2 regions of the Rhizobium sp. BR 362 genome follow, and region 2 is predicted to be linked to the other one. Evidence: predicted binding sites of a transcription regulator. Region 2 holds the regulator's gene; the other holds the start of a gene.

Region 1 (4,031 bases), on a different contig from region 2:
CGCCTCACTTCTCAGCAAGGCGGCCCTCCTCGGATGCGTACGATAGAACGTTGCTAAGCTGAATAATACTGTTACCGCTTATGTAATCGAAATCGTCATTGAATGGGCGAAGAGTTACATTGGTGATAGTAGGATTATTTTGATCCGTGAAATCGATCACGGCATCATTATTGAGACGAAACTGTTCCGTACTCCAAACGTACCCACGATAGATGTAGTCACTTGAACTAGTATCCATCTCGTACTGCGAAAGCGTAGTCTCAATATCACTCATATTGAGGCCCGCATTTAATAGAGCACCTACTGTGATCGTGGTTTGCCCTGCTGGCAAAAAGGCATTGCGAAAATCTAAGAGTCCTGCGGATCCACTAAATATCAACCGAACAAGAGGAACCTGAGAAAGATTAGCGTATCTTCCCGGGCCGACGGTCATGAAGTCCACCGCATTTATATCAAGTGCAACTCCCGGATAGTTCGCGGCTGTAACATCCGGCCTCAGCCTATCCGCATAGTCCTGAGGTATCTCTGCATTTCCATACAGATAGAATTTGATCATATCTTCTAAGCTAAGCGTACTTGCGTTTATAGACATTCTCAGTACCCCCAACATGTTCTTTGCTTAGTCGGCCTGCTTTCGCCACGCACGACCACAACAGTCCACCGAATAGATCACTATGCGGTCACTCTCTTTTCCATTTCGCGGGAATGTATACCTTATATAAATATCCCACATCCCGTAACCAAATACGCGGAAAAACCAATTAAATGCCTGATTGCCCGACACAATTTGACAGCAATCCCCATACTCTTTGAGAAAATCATCAGGCGTACGAATTTCATTTGGAATATCATTATTCACATCAGAAAGTTGCAGCTCTATATATTGATTTATCAAATATTTACTTGAATAAAACTTCCAATCTTTATAGCAAAAACCAGTTATATTCAGCGCAAAATAAACGAAGACGGGCATTATTATTATTAATCGCAGGTGCTTTTCGTTAGTTTTCATGTCTTTGACATTCCACGTTCTGCCGCACGCTGGAATTGAGAGCAATCTTTGGCTCGTCCAATATTACTCCTCAGTGGGCTTTTATTGCGAACAACCTGCGTCCAGCTGGCGGCAAGCCCCATGTCCAAACTGAAAGCAAACCAGCTTGCAAATATGATGTTTTGCGAGAACAGCCCTACCATCTGCCTCTCCGAATCGTCATTTGTTCATTCCCGTGCCGATCGCCCGTTCACAACGTCGCTCTGATTTGCGCTATCCTCTATCTAAATGCAGATCCGTCATTTGCAACTATACGTTTATTTTCATTGCAGTTTTTAATAATTGTCAACTCAGAATATTGTGGCTTACTTGGAAAACACGTATTTAGCGCATTTTGGTTACACGTTGCGCAAATCGGATATCATTATCCGGCATCGGCGGCGGCAACGTTGTTGGCCTAATGACAGCATCATCTTCCAAATTGGGAACACTCAACGAGCCATAAAGATAGAGATCAGCAATTTGCTTGGAAGTTGGCAAAGACATAAAATTTCTCCAGCTAGATGAATTTATTCTTTGGGAGTCCAACCGCTTACGCAATTCGGCGCGTAAAAATATCCGTCCGGATGCAGGTTATTTCCATCATCCATCCATTGATGATAGTAATGTACCAATACAGCAGAAATACCTTTTGCTTTTTCTAAAGGTGATGTGTGGCGATAATGATCGCCAGGAACAGACGATATTTCAGGTATACTATATATTGACTTCATTCTGCCATTTGTTATGTCAAAATTGTCAAGATACGTGAGAATGTCGGAGTGGCTGGCACGATGCCATAACCAGACTCTCGTATCCGCCGTACAGACACCCAGATAGTTGAAGCTGGCCTTCGTTATGAAAGCTGCAAGTACTATGAAGAGTCCAATGAAGCCCAACAAAGTCAACGCCCGAAAAAGCATCTCGACCCAGGATAAATCAATCGCCTAGATTGCAAAATAGCCATCTTGAGAAAAAAAGCAACTATGAGTGACAAGCTTGTCAGATGTCATCGCTCATCTCAGCCGTCTCCTTCAATAGGGGCTTTGAGCGCTTGCTGCATCATCGGTTCAAGTACACCACTGTATCGGGTGCATTGGTCACGTGCCGCACGTCTTCGTTCTTCCTGACTTTTGCTGCGCCTTACCTCATCAATCATCGGGCTTCTCCTTCAAAACTCGGCTTCCACCCTCGGGTAAAGCCGACGCTCATTCCGGCCTCCGTTAAGGCCAATTGGCCACGGACAAATTGCAGCTCTTGCAGCAGCGCCCCGATCGTGGTGCGAGCGTCACCGCCACAAAAAGCGAGCGCTATATCGACTGGATCGAATTCCGGTTCGTCCACTTCGGCTAGTTCCGCACCCATTAGGCAAACATCTCCCCTTCCCGCGTCACCACGGGATCAATTCGATTTGATTTTTCCGATATCTTTCACGGGAGGCGAAACGCCCGCAGCCAAGATGTTCCTATTATGTTCTCTATTTGCCAGGAGTCAAGACGGACCATCACGGCCGCTATCGCCACAAGGACGCAGCGTGATTTGCTCGGTTTTAGGGTAGTTTCCCCCTGAGATTTTGGTGTCTCCATTAACACTGAACGACCATGTTCGATCTGCGGGGTAACCGCGCCGGGCTCATGAGGACGCCGACATCAACTGACCCATTTCAGCGGCCCGATCATGACGAGCATACGGACAAACATATCGGCAACGGCGGCTCTCGCCACGCTGCGAACGATCGACGGTCAGATGGACAGGAGCCAGACCGAGGTCTCGTCCGGGTTAAGAGTAAACACAGCCGCAGACAATGCAGCCTACTGGTCGATCGCGACCACTATGCGCTCCGACAGCAAGGCCCTGAGCGCCGCTCGGGATGCCCTAGGCATCGGCGCGGCCATGGTCGACGTGACCTATGAGGGCATGTCGACCATGGTGAATCTCATGTCGGAATTCAAAGCAAAGCTGGTTTTGGCGAAGGAACCGAGCGCGGACAGGGACGAGATCAATACCGAACTATCGCAGCTTCAGAGCCAGATGCGATCTGTCGCATACTCCGCCAGTTTTAACGGCCAGAACTGGCTCGCCATGACGGACGACAACTGGACTGGCTTCGTTAAAGATCGAACTGTGCCGGGCTACATCGTCCGAAACGGTGAGGGTTTTTCAGTCGGCACGGTGAAGGTGCTTGATGCGATAGATGCTAACCTCGGTGGTACGGCACAAATGTATCCCTTGGTGGACGACACCGGCGGAGCCGCCACGGGTGGCATGGGAATACTGACCAATTCCGGCTACTCTCAGGAGCTTGGGACTGGCACGAACTGGGTGATCCTGCACACGCTGGGCAACCCTAATCCAGCCTTGGGTACCGAAATCAAGGTCTCGGCGGACACCTCGGCGGACGATATCGATGACATGATTTCCGTCACTGAAGCGGCGTTGTCCGACGTCGTGAGATGGACTGCGAAACTGGGCTCTGCCGAGACGCGGATCTCGATGCAACAGGACTTCGTTTCGAAGCTCGGCGACGCGATTGACAGTGGTGTCGGTCGGCTTGTGGATGCCGACATGGAAGACGCCTCCTCTCGAACGAAGGCCCTGCAAACACAGCGACAGCTTGCGATTCAGAGTTTGCAGATTGCGGATTCCGAACCACAGACAATTCTCAGCCTGTTCCAGTAACCGAGTTCCTGCATCCTCGTCCCAGACGCTCCACTCCTCTTGCAACAGTCCTGGGATGAACGTTGTACCTGCTGGCGATCTCCCGGACGGCGGTTCCTGCGCCCAGAGCGGCGAGGATTTCCTCGCATTGGGCATCGGTCAGCACCCTCCGCCTGCCCGGCCGCTTTCCCCGAGCTCTCGCGGCTTCAAGACCCGCGATGGTGCGTTCGCGGATCAGTGATTTCTCAAATTCCGCGAGCGCCCCCAGAATGTGGAAGACCAGTTTGCCGCCAGCGGACGAGGTATCGATGTTCTCCGTCAGAGACCGAAACTCAATTCCTCG
Region 2 (14,020 bases):
TTCGATGTCCTTCTTGACCACCCGGCCATGCGGACCGGAGCCGACGAGCGCCGTCAGATCGATGCCGGATTCCTTGGCGAGCCGGCGAGCGAGCGGCGACGCGAAGGTGCGATGGCTATCCGTTGAAGGGGCGGCAGGTACTGCCGGGGCCGGCTGAGCCGCCGGTGCGGATTGAGCCGGAGCTGTTTCCGCCTTCGGCGCTGGGGCAGGCGCCGCGGCGGCGGGTGCTGCGGCCGGAGCGGCAGCGCCCGAGGCAGCGGCGGAGACGTCTTCGCCTTCGCTGGCCAGAACCGCGATCAGCGCATTGACCTTGACGCCTTCGGTGCCGGCGGGAACGACGATCTTGGCAACGGTGCCCTCGTCGACCGCCTCGACTTCCATCGTCGCCTTGTCGGTCTCGATCTCGGCGATGACGTCACCGGACTTGATCTTATCGCCTTCCTTGACCAGCCACTTGGCGAGGTTGCCCTCTTCCATGGTTGGCGAGAGGGCAGGCATGGTGATGTTGATAGGCATCGAAGAGCCCTCCCCTTATTTGTAGCAAACGGCTTTCACCGCATCGACCACTTCGGCCACACTCGGAAGCGCCAGCTTCTCGAGGTTGGCGGCGTAGGGCATGGGCACATCCTTGCCAGCGATCGTCAGGATCGGCGCATCGAGATAGTCAAAGGCCTGCTGCATGACGCGGGTGGCGATTTCCGTGCCGACGGAAGACTGCGGATAGCCTTCCTCGACGGTCACCAGGCGACCCGTCTTCTTGACGGATTCGATGATGGTCGGCAGGTCCATCGGGCGGATGGTGCGAAGGTCGATCAGCTCGACATCGATGCCCTGGGCTTCCAGCTCGGCAACTGCCTTGGTGGCATAGGTCATGCCGATACCGAAGGACACGACGGTTGCGTCCTTGCCGGCACGATGGATGCGAGCCTTGCCGATCGGCAGAACGAAATCGTCGAGCTTCGGCACGTCGAAGTGCTGGCCGTAAAGAATTTCGTTTTCAAGGAAGATGACCGGGTTCGGATCACGGATCGCCGCTTTCAGCAGGCCCTTGGCGTCGGCTGCCGTATAGGGCATCACGACCTTGAGGCCCGGAATATGGCCGTACCAGGCAGCATAATCCTGGCTGTGCTGGGCAGCGACGCGAGCAGCCGCACCGTTCGGGCCACGGAAGACGATCGGAGCACCCATCTGGCCGCCCGACATATAAAGCGTCTTGGCGGCGGAGTTGATGATCTGGTCGATCGCCTGCATGGCGAAGTTGAAGGTCATGAACTCGACGATCGGACGAAGGCCGGCCATGGCGGCACCGACGCCGACGCCGGCAAAGCCATGCTCGGTGATCGGGGTGTCGACAACGCGGCGCGGACCGAACTCCTGCAGCAGGCCCTGGGTGACCTTATAGGCGCCCTGGTATTCAGCAACTTCTTCACCCATGACGAAAACGTCGGGGTTGGCGCGCATTTCCTCGGCCATCGCATCGCGAAGCGCTTCGCGCACAGTCATGGAAACCATTTCGGTGCCTGCCGGGATTTCCGGATCGTTCGGAACGGACGCCTTCGGCTCGGCCGGGACCGGTGCGGCAGCAGAGCCGGTATTTGTCGGCTTCTCTTCCTGGGCGACCTGGGGAGCAGCGACGGGAGCCGGCTGGGCGGCAGCCGGAGCAGCCGAAATCGCATCGGCCGATTCACCATCCTGCAGCAGCACGGCGATCTTGGCGTTGACCTTGACGTTCTCCGTACCGGCGGGAACCAGCAGCTTGCCGATAACGCCTTCGTCGACGGCTTCCACTTCCATGGTGGCCTTGTCGGTCTCGATTTCGGCAATCACGTCACCGGAAGTGACCTTGTCGCCTTCCTGCTTGAGCCATTTGGAAAGGGTGCCCTCTTCCATCGTCGGAGAAAGGGCGGGCATGAGAATATCGATGGGCATGGATCGTCCCTCCCCGATTAGAGCAGAATGTCGGTATAGAGCTCAGATGCATCCGGCTCCGGATCGTTCTGGGCGAAATCGGCGCTGTCGGCGACAATGTCGCGGACATCCTTGTCAATCGCCTTCAGCTCGTCTTCCGACGCCCAGCCTTTTTCCAGAAGGCGGGCACGAACCTGCTCGATCGGGTCATGCTCGGAGCGCATCTTCTGCACTTCGTCCTTGGAACGATACTTGGCCGGATCGGACATGGAATGGCCGCGATAGCGATAGGTCAGCATTTCCAGAATGATCGGACCCTTGCCGGAACGGCAATATTCGACAGCTTCGTCGGCAGCCGCTTTGACGGCGCGGACATCCATGCCGTCGACCTGAATGCCGGGAATGCCGAAGGAGGAACCGCGCTTGGAGAAGTCGGCCTGCGCGGTTGCGCGCGCCGTCGACGTGCCCATGGCGTAACGGTTGTTCTCGATCACGTAGATCACCGGCAGCTTCCAGAGCTGCGCCATGTTGAAGCTTTCGGAAACCTGGCCCTGGTTGGCGGCGCCATCGCCGAAATAGGCAACGCTGACATTGTCATTGCCGCGGTACCAGTTGGCGAAGCCGAGGCCTGTGCCGAGCGAGACCTGCGCACCGACGATGCCGTGGCCGCCGTAGAAGTTCTTCTCCTTGGAGAACATATGCATGGAGCCGCCCTTCCCTCGGGAATAGCCGCCCCGACGTCCGGTGAGCTCGGCCATAACGCCACGGGCGCTCATACCGGTTGCCAGCATATGACCGTGATCGCGGTAGCCGGTGATGACCTGGTCGCCTTCCTTCAGCGCCAATTGCATGCCGACGACGACAGCTTCCTGGCCGATGTAGAGGTGACAGAAGCCGCCGATGAAGCCCATGCCGTAGAGCTGGCCGGCCTTCTCTTCGAAGCGGCGGATCAGGAGCATCTCACGATAGGCCTTGAGCTCCGCATCGCGGTCGAATTCCGCGATTGCACCACCATTGGTGTCTCTTGCAGGCTTGGATGTTGTCTTGCGGCTGGAAACGGACGCGGATTTTCGCGGCGCCATTCAACTCTCCCTATGTGAGTGGCCTCGTTATGTAGTGCCGCGTAACATAGGGAAGATTGCTCGCCACAGCAATGCTATAATTGCATGGCTCATATTCTTCGCAAGCCATTGAAGGGATTACGAAAAATGCAATTAACCGAAATTCGGTTAATTGTGACTATTTATTGAAGATCACGATCTCGTCGGCCTTGGAGTAGGTCAGTTGATAGCGCGCATATTGGTCGAGCATATCCTTGTCCAGGGAGCCGTCGCTAAGCAAAGCCACTTCCTTTTCAAGGTGTTCGCGCCTGGCGACGAGATCGGCGAGTTCCTTGCTGCGATCGATGCGCTGCTTCTCGAAGACCTCGGTCGCCTTCAGACCGTAGTCGCCGTGAATGCAGTGGTAGCCGAAATAGCTCACGAAGGCGACCGTGATGGCGGGAAGAACGAAACGGCCGAACTTTCTCTTCTTATGATATTTTGTCCACATACTCGCTTGCTCAAAACGCTCTATCGAATGATCCCGAACCCAGGTCCGCGACTGAAATACGAAGCGGTTACGGAGAAGATCACGCTAAATCAAACACCTATGGCAACATTAGCCGCCAGAGATTAACCATCCGTTGACTCTGCCATTTTTCCAACAAAAAACCGCGCCCGAAGGCGCGGTTCAAGAGCTGGAAATTATTGGCTTATAAGACGACTCGGATCGTTATCCGGCGCACGCTAAGCCTTCCGAAAATCCCGCGGATTTTCAGGGGTATGCGCTATCAGCCGCGAAGAATGGAACGGCCGGCATATTGTGCCTGAGGGCCGAGCGCTTCTTCGATGCGGATGAGCTGATTGTACTTGGCAAGACGATCGGAACGCGACAGCGAGCCGGTCTTGATCTGACCGCAGTTGGTGGCAACAGCGAGATCGGCAATGGTCGAATCTTCGGTTTCGCCGGAACGATGCGACATGACGGCCGTGTAGTTGGCCTTATGCGCGGTTTCGACGGCGTCGAGCGTTTCGGTCAGCGAGCCGATCTGGTTGACCTTGACGAGGATCGAATTGGCGACACCCATGCGGATACCGTCGCGCAGACGAGCCGAGTTGGTGACGAACAGATCGTCGCCGACAAGCTGCGTCTTCTTGCCGGTCAGGTCGGTCAGGATCTTCCAGCCTTCCCAATCGTCTTCGGCCATGCCGTCTTCGATCGAAATGATCGGATATTTGGCGGCGAGTTCGGCAAGGTATTCGGCCATGGCGCCGGATTCCAGCGTACGGCCTTCACCCTCGAGAACATACTTGCCGTCCTTGAAGAATTCCGTCGAAGCGCAGTCGAGGCCGAGAGCGATCTCGTCGCCCGGCTTGTAGCCTGCCTTTTCGATCGACTTCATGATGAAGTCGAGGGCAGCCGGGGCGCTGGAGAGGCCGGGCGCAAAGCCGCCTTCGTCACCGACATTGGTGTTGTGGCCCTGTGAAGCCAGTTCCTTCTTGAGAACGTGGAAAATTTCCGAACCCATGCGCACGGCGTCGCGGAGAGTATCTGCGCCGACCGGCAGGATCATGAATTCCTGGAAGTCGATCGGATTGTCGGCATGGGCGCCGCCGTTGATGATGTTCATCATCGGAACCGGCAGCAGGCGCGCGTGGGCGCCGCCGACATAGCGGTAGAGCGGCAGGTTGGCGCTCTGGGCGGCAGCCTTGGCGACGGCGAGCGATACGCCGAGGATGGCGTTGGCGCCGAGGCGCGACTTGTTCGGCGTGCCGTCAAGCTCGATCATGATGTTGTCGATCTGGATCTGGTTTTCCGCGTCAATGCCGCCGATCGCGTCGAAGATCTCGGTGTTGACAGCTTCGACGGCCTTCTCGACACCCTTGCCGTGATAACGCTTGCCGCCGTCGCGAACTTCGACGGCTTCATGCGCGCCCGTCGAAGCGCCCGACGGAACCGCAGCGCGGCCCATGCTGCCATCTTCGAGGTACACATCGACTTCGACGGTGGGATTGCCACGGCTGTCGAGAATCTCGCGGGCGATAATGTCGGTGATTGCGGTCATGATAGCTTCCTGCTCGCTGGTGATAAATCGATTGAAATCTGTCTTAGTCGAAGATGCGGAAATTACAATGCCGCCCCGCATCCTCGATTGAAGCTCCCACAGGCCGCGTAGCGCAAGTTCATGTCAGCCTGTTGAATGCTTCCCATTTCTTAGGCCTTGGCGATCGCGTCGAAGGCCAACAGCTTTTCCAAAAGCCGCGGCATATCCTTCAGATAGACCATGTTCGGACCATCAGATGGGGCATTGTCCGGGTCCTCATGGGTCTCGACGAAAAGGCCGGCAATGCCAACGGCGACAGCAGCCCGCGCGAGGGTTTCGACAAACCGGCGGTCACCGCCCGTCGAGCCACCCTGCCCACCCGGCTGCTGCACGGAATGGGTCGCGTCGAAGACGACCGGCGCACCCATTGCCGCCATGATCGGCAGCGAGCGCATGTCGGAAACGAGCGTATTGTAACCGAAGGATGCGCCCCGTTCGCACAGAAGCACATTCGGATTGCCGCTGTCATTCAACTTGGCCAGCACGTTCTTCATGTCCCAGGGCGCGAGGAACTGACCTTTCTTGACGTTGACGACGCGGCCGGTCTTGGCGGCGGCAACGAGAAGGTCGGTCTGGCGCGACAGGAAGGCCGGGATCTGCAGAATATCGACCGTCTTGGCGACAATCGCGCACTGCTCTTCAGTGTGAATGTCGGTCAAAACCGGAAAGCCATATTCTTTCTTGAGGTCGGCAAAGACTTCCAGCGCCATTTCCAGGCCGATGCCGCGCTTGCCCGAGAGTGACGTGCGGTTTGCCTTGTCAAAGGACGATTTGTAGACAAGGCCGATGCCGAGCTTGCCGCAAAGCTCCTTCAACACACCGGCGACCATGAAGGCATGGTCGCGGCTTTCCATCTGGCAGGGGCCGGCGATCAGCGACAACTTTGTAGTATTGGAGAACAGGACCTTGGAGGCTCCCTCGCCGACGGTCACTTCGGAATTCGTGTTCATGCTATCTCCTCGAAGGCGAACAGCGCGCCCTGTCCGGGGGCGGGCTTTGCCAGAATACGATTGTTCTTACGCGTGTATGTGACGCCGTTAGCAGCCAAATGCGCCGATGTCACGGAAAGATCGCGGGTTTTGAAAAGGATTGCCCGTGCGCGAAGGCCGGGATCCTCCGCCGGCACCGGCCACTCATAAAAGGCTTCCATGCCCTCCGAGGTCAATATCTCGACCGCTGCATTGGCTGCATGAACGGTGAGGCCGAAAGAATGATCCACTATCTTTGGTCCATCCACGACCTGCTCGAAAAAGCTACGGAATGCGGCCGGATTCGGCGCCGATATGGCAATTTTTGCAATGCCGGTCACGCCATTGGCATGCCGCTCCAAGGCGCTGCGATCGGTCGGCAAGGGATTGATGCGTTGGCAGCAGAAGGCGAAGAAATCCGGGGAACGCAGATCGGCTGCGAAAGCGAGACGGAAACCCGCCGTTACTTCCGAGCCATCCGGCATGCGCATCGGCCGGGAAAAATCCAGCGTGTCTCCGGCCGATATCGTATTTGCCCGGAACCGCTTGTCATCGGCGACCGCATCATCCGTGCCGAAAACGATGGCTGAAAAACCTTCATCACCGATGCGAAAACGGTAAGCCTGGTCGCGAGCGACGAAAACATTTCCTTCCGCCACGCTCCTCTGGCACTGCTCACGGGACGCGACGCCCAAGGGCTCCAGATAGATGTTGTCGGGAAAGAAGACGCAGGCGTTTTCCGTGCCGAAGGGATGGCGAGCGTCGGGGGCGACGGTAAAGCCGAGCTTCCCCAGCCGTTCCCGCGCCACAGCGATATTGATTGTCGGCAGAACGAGATGATCCAGCGGATGCGGCGATGAGGTCATGGTCTCCCCCTTCATTCGTCGGCAGGTTTGCGCCTATCCGCCGCTCAATTCAAGATCAAAGCGTCGGAGCAGACTGCAGAAGAGCGCTCCCGCAAAAATCCGCACGCGAACTAGCCGAATTATATAGCCCTGGCACGAAACTCTCCCTTGTTAGAGGGCAATAATTCGAGCAATATCCGCATCATACTGCAATAAATGACCTGTAGCGCAGCAACAGGTAATTGATACGGGTGAGGATTGCGCCGAAAAGTCCGTTTCCCGGCAGCAAGACAAAGACGCGCATTCTTCAGTTCGGATTGTCCAACGGCAACGCAATTCACCATCCGATCTCGGAGAGGCAGGAAAGCGGCCCGTTACTTCTATCTTTGCAGCAGTACTCAATCTGATTGTCGGGTGCTTGGGGGGAGACATGCGCTTGATGCTCGTCGAGGGGGCGCCCATACGCCCGGTCTTACATTTGGCCGCTTCTCTTTGTCTAGCCTTGGTCGGGGCAGCGCGAAGGCTCATGAATCCTGCCGCGCGCTTCATTGCACATATGCCGAGCGGCTTCGCCGCCATTGCGCTTGTCCTTGTTTTCACGGCTATCGCGCCGCAACTGTGCCAAGCGCAGGCTCCCGAAGCGGCCCCCACAGCACCGCCCGCAAAGCTATCGGAACTGCTGCGTTTGATGAATGATCCGGAGCTACGCCAATGGCTCGAAAAGCGACAAGCAGCCGAGCAGCAGCGGGCACCTTCGGCGGCGGCAGCGACGTTGGTCGAAACGGGAGAGGCCCGCGCCCGCGCCCGATTTCAGGCCCTGCGGTCAGCAATCCCAAATGTACCGGCGCAGCTCGCCGCTGCAGCGAGCAGAGTGCGTGAGCAAGCAAGAAATAGCGGCTTTGCGCCGGCGTTCGTCATGTTCACCGCACTGGTCTGCGTCGGTCTCGCAGTGGAATGGTTTTTCAAGAAGACCGTGCTCAAAGCGAAGTTTCAGAATCCTCTTGTCGCGCATACGATCGGGGAATTCGGACCATGGATCACTTTCACCCTCGCCAGCTCCGCTATTTTCCTGGCCATAGACTGGCCGCCGCTTCTGCACGTCGTGATCCTGTTTTATCTGGCGGCATTCATTGGCGCTCGCCTCGCGTTTGCCCTTTGCAAACTATCGATGGATGCGGGCGCTTTGTCCGCTTTCGGCTATCGTAGGGCCCGTCTCTTCATTGCCGTTTTGGCCATAGCCGTCGCCACGACATCGCTGACCAAACCGCTCTCCATCGACGCAGATGTGGGGACTGTCGTCTCCCATTGTTTCTCCGTTCTCCTGTTGCTGATCGCGCTCGAAGCGGTGTGGCGGCGACCGGCCACGGAAAGCGCCGCCCGACAGCTAATGCTCATGAACATCCTCTATTCACTCTACGCCGCCTGCCTCTGGCTCCTTTGGGTAGCCAACTTCGTCGGCCTTTTCTGGCTCGGCATCTATGCCGTTGTTCTTCCGGGGCTGCTGGCTGCGGTCGGACGAACGGCCGAAGCATTCGCAAAGGGACGGTGGCCTGGTGACAACAAGAACAGTGCTCGCATGGTGCTGGCCGTTCGCGGTGCGCGGGCGCTTGTCATCGCAGCCGCGGTCGCCTGGATCACCGTCGTCTGGCACTATGATCCCAACATTCTCGCACGGGAAAATCCGGCTATCGACGCCGCCGTTCGCGGCGCGCTGAAGAGCATCGTCGTTCTGATTTTGGCCGATCTCTGCTGGCAATTGTCGAAGGCATTCATCGACGAGAAATTGAGCGCCGCCGATAGCGGCGAATCCGCGCTATCCATGGAAGCGGCGCGCGCGGGCCGCCTTCGCACCCTGCTGCCGATCTTCCGCAACGCGCTGGCAGCCATCGTCATCGCGGCCACCCTCCTTACCGTGCTATCCGAAATGGGCGTGCAGATCGGGCCGCTGATTGCGGGGGCCGGAATATTCGGCGTAGCGATCGGTTTCGGTTCGCAAACGCTCGTCAAGATATCGTCAGCGGCATTTTCTACCTGATGGACGATGCCTTCCGCGTCGGCGAATACGTTCAGAGCGGCAGCTACAAGGGAACCGTGGAATCCTTCAGTCTGCGTTCCGTCAGGCTTCGCCATCATCATGGTCCCGTGTTCACCGTTCCTTTCGGCGAACTCGGCGCCGTTCAGAACATGAGCCGCGACTGGGCGATCGATAAATTCTTGCTGCGGGTTCCGTTCAACACCGACGTCGCCAAGGCGAAAAAGATCGTCAAGCAAATCGGAGAACGGTTGAAGGAAGATCCGGAAATCGGACCGCAGATTCTCGAGACCCTGAAAATGAAAGGTGTGGAGCAGATTGGCGACTTCGGTATCGAACTGAGCTTTGCGTTTACCGCCCTTCCCGGCCGGCAAACCTACATACGGCGCCAAGCCTATACCATGATCCGCGACGCCTTCATGGAAAACGGCATCGAATTCGCCCAGCCGACGGTGCAGGTGGGCGGAGAGGAAAAACAGGACGCCGCAGTCGCCGCCATGACACTGCAGAGAAAGAAGATAGCTGAGCAAATGACGCAATCGGCGGCGCCACCAACATAAAACGTTCGCATGAGATCAGCAACGAGCCTCATCTCCGCGCGCTTCTTTTGCAAGGCGACACCCAGGGGCGATACTGGATGACGTTGGACAGGAAGGAGATCCAATGTGCTGAACGACCATCTGACGTCTATTGCCGCGCATGTTATCCAAATAGCACTGACTCCGGTCTTTCTGCTGGCAGGCACCGCCGGATGCCTCAATGTCTTTTCGGCGAGGCTCGCTCGCGTCTCCGACCGGGTCAACAGCCTTTTCGAACGGGTGACCTCGGACGATCCGGATGAAACGCGGTTGCTGCAGCTCTACTATCTGCGGCGGCGAACATTGGCGCTAGAGATTGCAGTCCTGCTCGGCACGGCATCGGGCGTGTTCACATGCCTCGCGACGCTGGGTCTCATGGGCGGTGCGATTCGCCAGCAGTTTCGCGAGCAATTATTGCTCTGGCTCTTCGGCCTTGCCGTCTTCGCGCTCATGGGCGCTTTTATCGCCTTTCTCTTCGAAATGATTCTGGCCGGGCGCAGCATGCTGCGGCAGATAGCCAACGACCGCACCTTGCTCGAGCATCGGCACGGGAGTTCCAGAAAAAACCCAAGCTATTGAATTCCCGTCCAATATCGCTACGGACGGAACCGATCAAAGCCGCTCCGAATCCAATCTTCCCAGTCTGATCTACAGATTGCCCTCCTTCGTTCAGCAACCATCCTCCCCAAAGAGCTTAGTTAGCAAACAGATGGGCTCACATCGCTTTTTTGGATGAGCTGTCCTGACGGGCACAAAAAGGCTTTCCGCAGAATTCCTGATATATTTCCGGTCTTTAACTCGGATGTATCGAAAAAAATCTGTCCGACCGGGACCTGTTATGTTCCCATTTATTTGTTGCGCTTACAAAATCTTCACCAAAATTTAAGGGCTTGCGGAACACATATGGAACATATAGTGTCCGTTCTGGATTTGTTTCACGACACCTTCTCACTCCTGAGGTTCAAAACGATGTTGACGCGCAAGCAGCAGGAACTGCTTCTCTTCATTCACGAACGAATGAAGGAGTCCGGTGTTCCGCCATCTTTCGATGAGATGAAAGATGCGCTGGACCTTGCGTCCAAGTCCGGGATTCATCGTCTCATCACTGCCTTGGAAGAACGCGGCTTCATACGCCGGCTGCCGAACCGGGCCCGGGCACTGGAGGTCATCAAGCTGCCCGAGGCCTATAGCCCGAGCTTGCAGCCGCGTCGCGGTTTTTCACCGAGCGTCATCGAGGGGAGCCTTGGCAAGCCGCAACTTGTGCCGCCGCCTGCTCCCGCCAAGCCGGTGATTGAGGAAAACAACAGTTCAGTCTCAGTTCCCGTCATGGGCCGCATTGCCGCCGGCGTTCCGATCTCGGCCATTCAGAACAATACCCACGACATCACGGTTCCCGCCGACATGCTCGGCTCCGGCGAACATTATGCGCTGGAGGTCAAGGGCGACTCGATGATCGACGCCGGCATCTTTGACGGCGATACGGTCATTATCCGCAACGCCACCACCGCCAATCCGGGCGACATCGTCGTTGCTCTCGTCGATGACGAGGAGGCGACGCTGAAGCGCTTCCGTCGCAAGGGAGCTTCGATCGCGCTGGAGGCGGCGAACCCGGCTTACGAGACCCGTATTTTCGGGCCGGATCGCGTGAAAGTACAAGGCAAGCTTGTCGGCCTCATTCGCCGCTATCACTGACGGGTGACACCGGTGCGATCGGCGCTCCGAAAGTGCCCGTTCGCCAGTCGTAAGCGCGATGAAGGCTCCATGGCCGCGTCAGATTTTCAAACGCCGCCGTTATCATCGGCTTGTCGGCGCGGAGATTGATTTCGATGGATCCGGTGCGGCGTAGCGTTGCACCTGTAAAAAGCATGGCGCCAGAGCGGCAGTGGTCCAGACGCAGACGCACGGGGGTGACGACGATGTTAGCGGTGTCGCAGGCTGGGGCGAGATAGGCAGCATCCTCAATGGTGACGAGCATTTCGCCATTGTCCAGCATTGCCACGCACCATGCCCCTTTTTGGCAGGCGAAGCCACCCTGCCCGGCATTGTCCAGTGCCGCATCCATCGCCTTTCGAACGGCGACTTGCTCGTCGGAAGTCAGCCGGCGATGCTTGTCCGATTTGCTGATCTTGGGGAGCTGACTGCCGGGCGGAAGCATCGTTGGCGGTTGCTGCTCGGTGATCGCCAGGGCTCTTTGCCATTGCTCGAAGATGAAGTCGGGCGGCTTTTCCCGGTTGGTCGTCAACGCGCCGTTGCGCAGCAATGCGACGAGCGTGCCGTCCTCGGAGATCATCAGATCGGGTTTCGGAACACCGGGGCTGAGTGCCACGACCGCGACCGAACCGATGATCAAAAATGCACCTGCATGCCGCAGCCATGTTTTCAGCAAGGTCATCAGCAAGAAGCCGGCTATGACCGTCGGGAACAGCCAGACCGGCAACCGGCCAAAGGGAATGTTGCCGCCCCAGGCGGCGACCGTTTTGGCAATGACGATGACAGCATCAAGGCCCGCGCCGGTGATCTGCCAGAAGGGAGCATCGACGCCGAATGGCATCAGCAGCGTCGCCGCCATGCCAAACGGCATGACCACAAATGAGACGACGGGCATAGCCGCCAGATTGGCGATAAGCCCATATGTCGCCAACCGGTGAAAATGCTCGATCGAGAAAATCGCAGTCGATGCGCCGCCGATAAAGGAGGTCGACAATATGCCTCCGAAGAAGCGCGAGACGAAGAGCAGCGGACGCATGAGCCGGAAGCGGGAGAGAACGCTCTCCCGATGCGGTCTTTTCGTCCAAAGCGAATAACCCGACACCAAAGCCAATGTGGCGGCATAAGACATCTGGAAACTTGGTCCGAGCGCCTGCGACGGCGACAGAATAAGGATGACGATCGCGGACAGCGCCACATTGCGAAGGCTGAGGGATGGCCGGTCGAAGAGCACGGCGATCAGCATGATCGCCATCATAATGAAAGCGCGCTCTGCCGATACCCCGAAGCCGGAAATAAAATAATAGGCTGTCACTGTGATCAGCGCACCGAAGGCTGCGATCTTCTTCGTTGGCCAGGCCTGTGCCACGCCGAAAAATAGGCTAAGCGCATAGCGCAGGCCGACATAAAAAATGCCTGCAGACAGCGCCATGTTCAGGCCGGAAATTGCAATGATGTGCGCAAGGCCTGAAGTCCTGAGCGCTTCCGTCGTCTCATCCGAAATTGCTCGTCTCTCATCGGTGACAAGCGATGCCGCGAAGGCGCCGGTGTCACCGGGCAAAAGCGTCCTAATCCTGTCGCCGATGCTGCTGCGCAAACGCGCAAGCCAAATATCCGCCTTGTCCAGAAACGACCCCTGGGCAACATCACCAGATGGCGACATTAGCATCGGCGTTCCATAGGCAAAGCCATTCGCGCCGGTGCCATCGAAATAGGCGCTGAAGGCGAAATCGTTGAGGCCGGGCAAGGCGGGTCCGGCCGGCGGCGTCAGTCGCGCCCTGCCCTGAATGCGATCGCCGAGCTCAAAAGGCTGGATTTGTTTGCGCACGAAGATCGTGACCTGCGCCGGCGGCCGGCGAATGGCGGGTTTTTCCGTTGTCTCCAGGGCGACGACATAGCGCCAGCGTCCCTTGTCATCGGCCTCGCGTCTTTCGATCCGGCCCGTAATGGTGGTCGTCACCGCGGAATCGAGCATCATCGTCGACGCCCGCCAGGTCTCGCATTGCGCCAGAGCCATGCCTGCGCAGCCAAGCATGCCGGCGAACAGCAGGTGCCGCAGCACTCGTCCGGCCTCCTGTCGGAGGAAAAAAGCAACGGCAAAAATAAGGAGGGCGGTAAAAACGGCCTGCGGTGGCGGATCGGCTCCGGCGGAGAACCAGAAGATCGCGCCGGCGCCGATATAGACCGGCGCAAATAGCACCGCACGGCCGTGCGCTGCCTCTTCTGCGGCTAAATGGTAAATGCTGAGTCGGATGCCGCCTGCCGCAAGGCGAAGGCGGGCGATAAGGGCGGCTTGATCCTGTGTCCGTTCCGGCTGTGTCGCTTTGGGACGAGGAATGACCGCGCCCACGCCGCGGCCGCGCTCAGCAACCGCAGCAAAACCCCGACTCTCCACCTGCGGATCTGGTGCCTCTAAATTAGGCATACATCCAAGCGCCTACGCAAAACTACAGCTAAAGCGAGAGTTTTGCCGTCACCATCGGGTGATTTCAACTGAAATCCGTCGGTTCTTTGAGAAATGACGCCAATTCATGCTTACGCAGGGCGGGCCCGTCTACCGCAGTGCCCAAAAGTTGATACTGCAATGCACAAATAGGCGTAAGGATAACTTGGCATTAGGCTCTGGATCATATAGCTAATCGTTAGTCGCTTAACCCTTTGGCGCTTTTTAAGGCGTCAATCCCGCCAAATCTTGGAGGATCAGCATGACGGAACAAAGCGCGAAACTAACTTGGGGTGAAAAGACGGTGGATTTGCCGGTCAAGACCGGAACCATCGGCCCAAGTGTCATTGATATTGGTGCCCTTTATAAGAACACCTCCACTTTCACCTATGAT

The links. The regulator LexA, encoded in region 2, represses DNA repair genes until DNA is damaged. The targets are predictions, from matches to a motif close to TGTTCNNNNTGTGTTCNG.
Region 1: a site for LexA is predicted at 2,491-2,508, ahead of QDY28_RS27510 (dehydrogenase). Genes of this name have one in related genera too.

What each region holds. Positions count from the first base shown of each region.
Region 1 is NZ_JARWGH010000042.1:208-4,238, forward strand. Features, by position in the region: gene QDY28_RS27495 (hypothetical protein) at 5-592, opposite strand; gene QDY28_RS27500 (hypothetical protein) at 620-1,012, opposite strand; gene QDY28_RS27505 (hypothetical protein) at 2,052-2,189, opposite strand; gene QDY28_RS27510 (dehydrogenase) at 2,186-2,395, opposite strand; gene QDY28_RS27515 (flagellin N-terminal helical domain-containing protein) at 2,708-3,709, shown strand; gene QDY28_RS27520 (recombinase family protein) at 3,693-4,031, opposite strand, start outside.
Region 2 is NZ_JARWGH010000016.1:89,504-103,523, forward strand. Features, by position in the region: gene QDY28_RS19570 (pyruvate dehydrogenase complex dihydrolipoamide acetyltransferase) at 1-516, opposite strand, end outside; gene QDY28_RS19575 (pyruvate dehydrogenase complex E1 component subunit beta) at 532-1,929, opposite strand; gene pdhA (pyruvate dehydrogenase (acetyl-transferring) E1 component subunit alpha) at 1,947-2,990, opposite strand; gene QDY28_RS19585 (FtsB family cell division protein) at 3,148-3,459, opposite strand; gene eno (phosphopyruvate hydratase) at 3,740-5,014, opposite strand; gene kdsA (3-deoxy-8-phosphooctulonate synthase) at 5,164-6,003, opposite strand; gene QDY28_RS19600 (VOC family protein) at 6,000-6,887, opposite strand; gene QDY28_RS19605 (hypothetical protein) at 7,393-8,901, shown strand; gene QDY28_RS19610 (mechanosensitive ion channel family protein) at 8,901-9,458, shown strand; gene QDY28_RS19615 (DUF2721 domain-containing protein) at 9,564-10,055, shown strand; gene lexA (transcriptional repressor LexA) at 10,446-11,168, shown strand; gene QDY28_RS19625 (ComEC/Rec2 family competence protein) at 11,149-13,608, opposite strand; partial or broken gene QDY28_RS19630 (citrate/2-methylcitrate synthase) at 13,889-14,020, shown strand, end outside.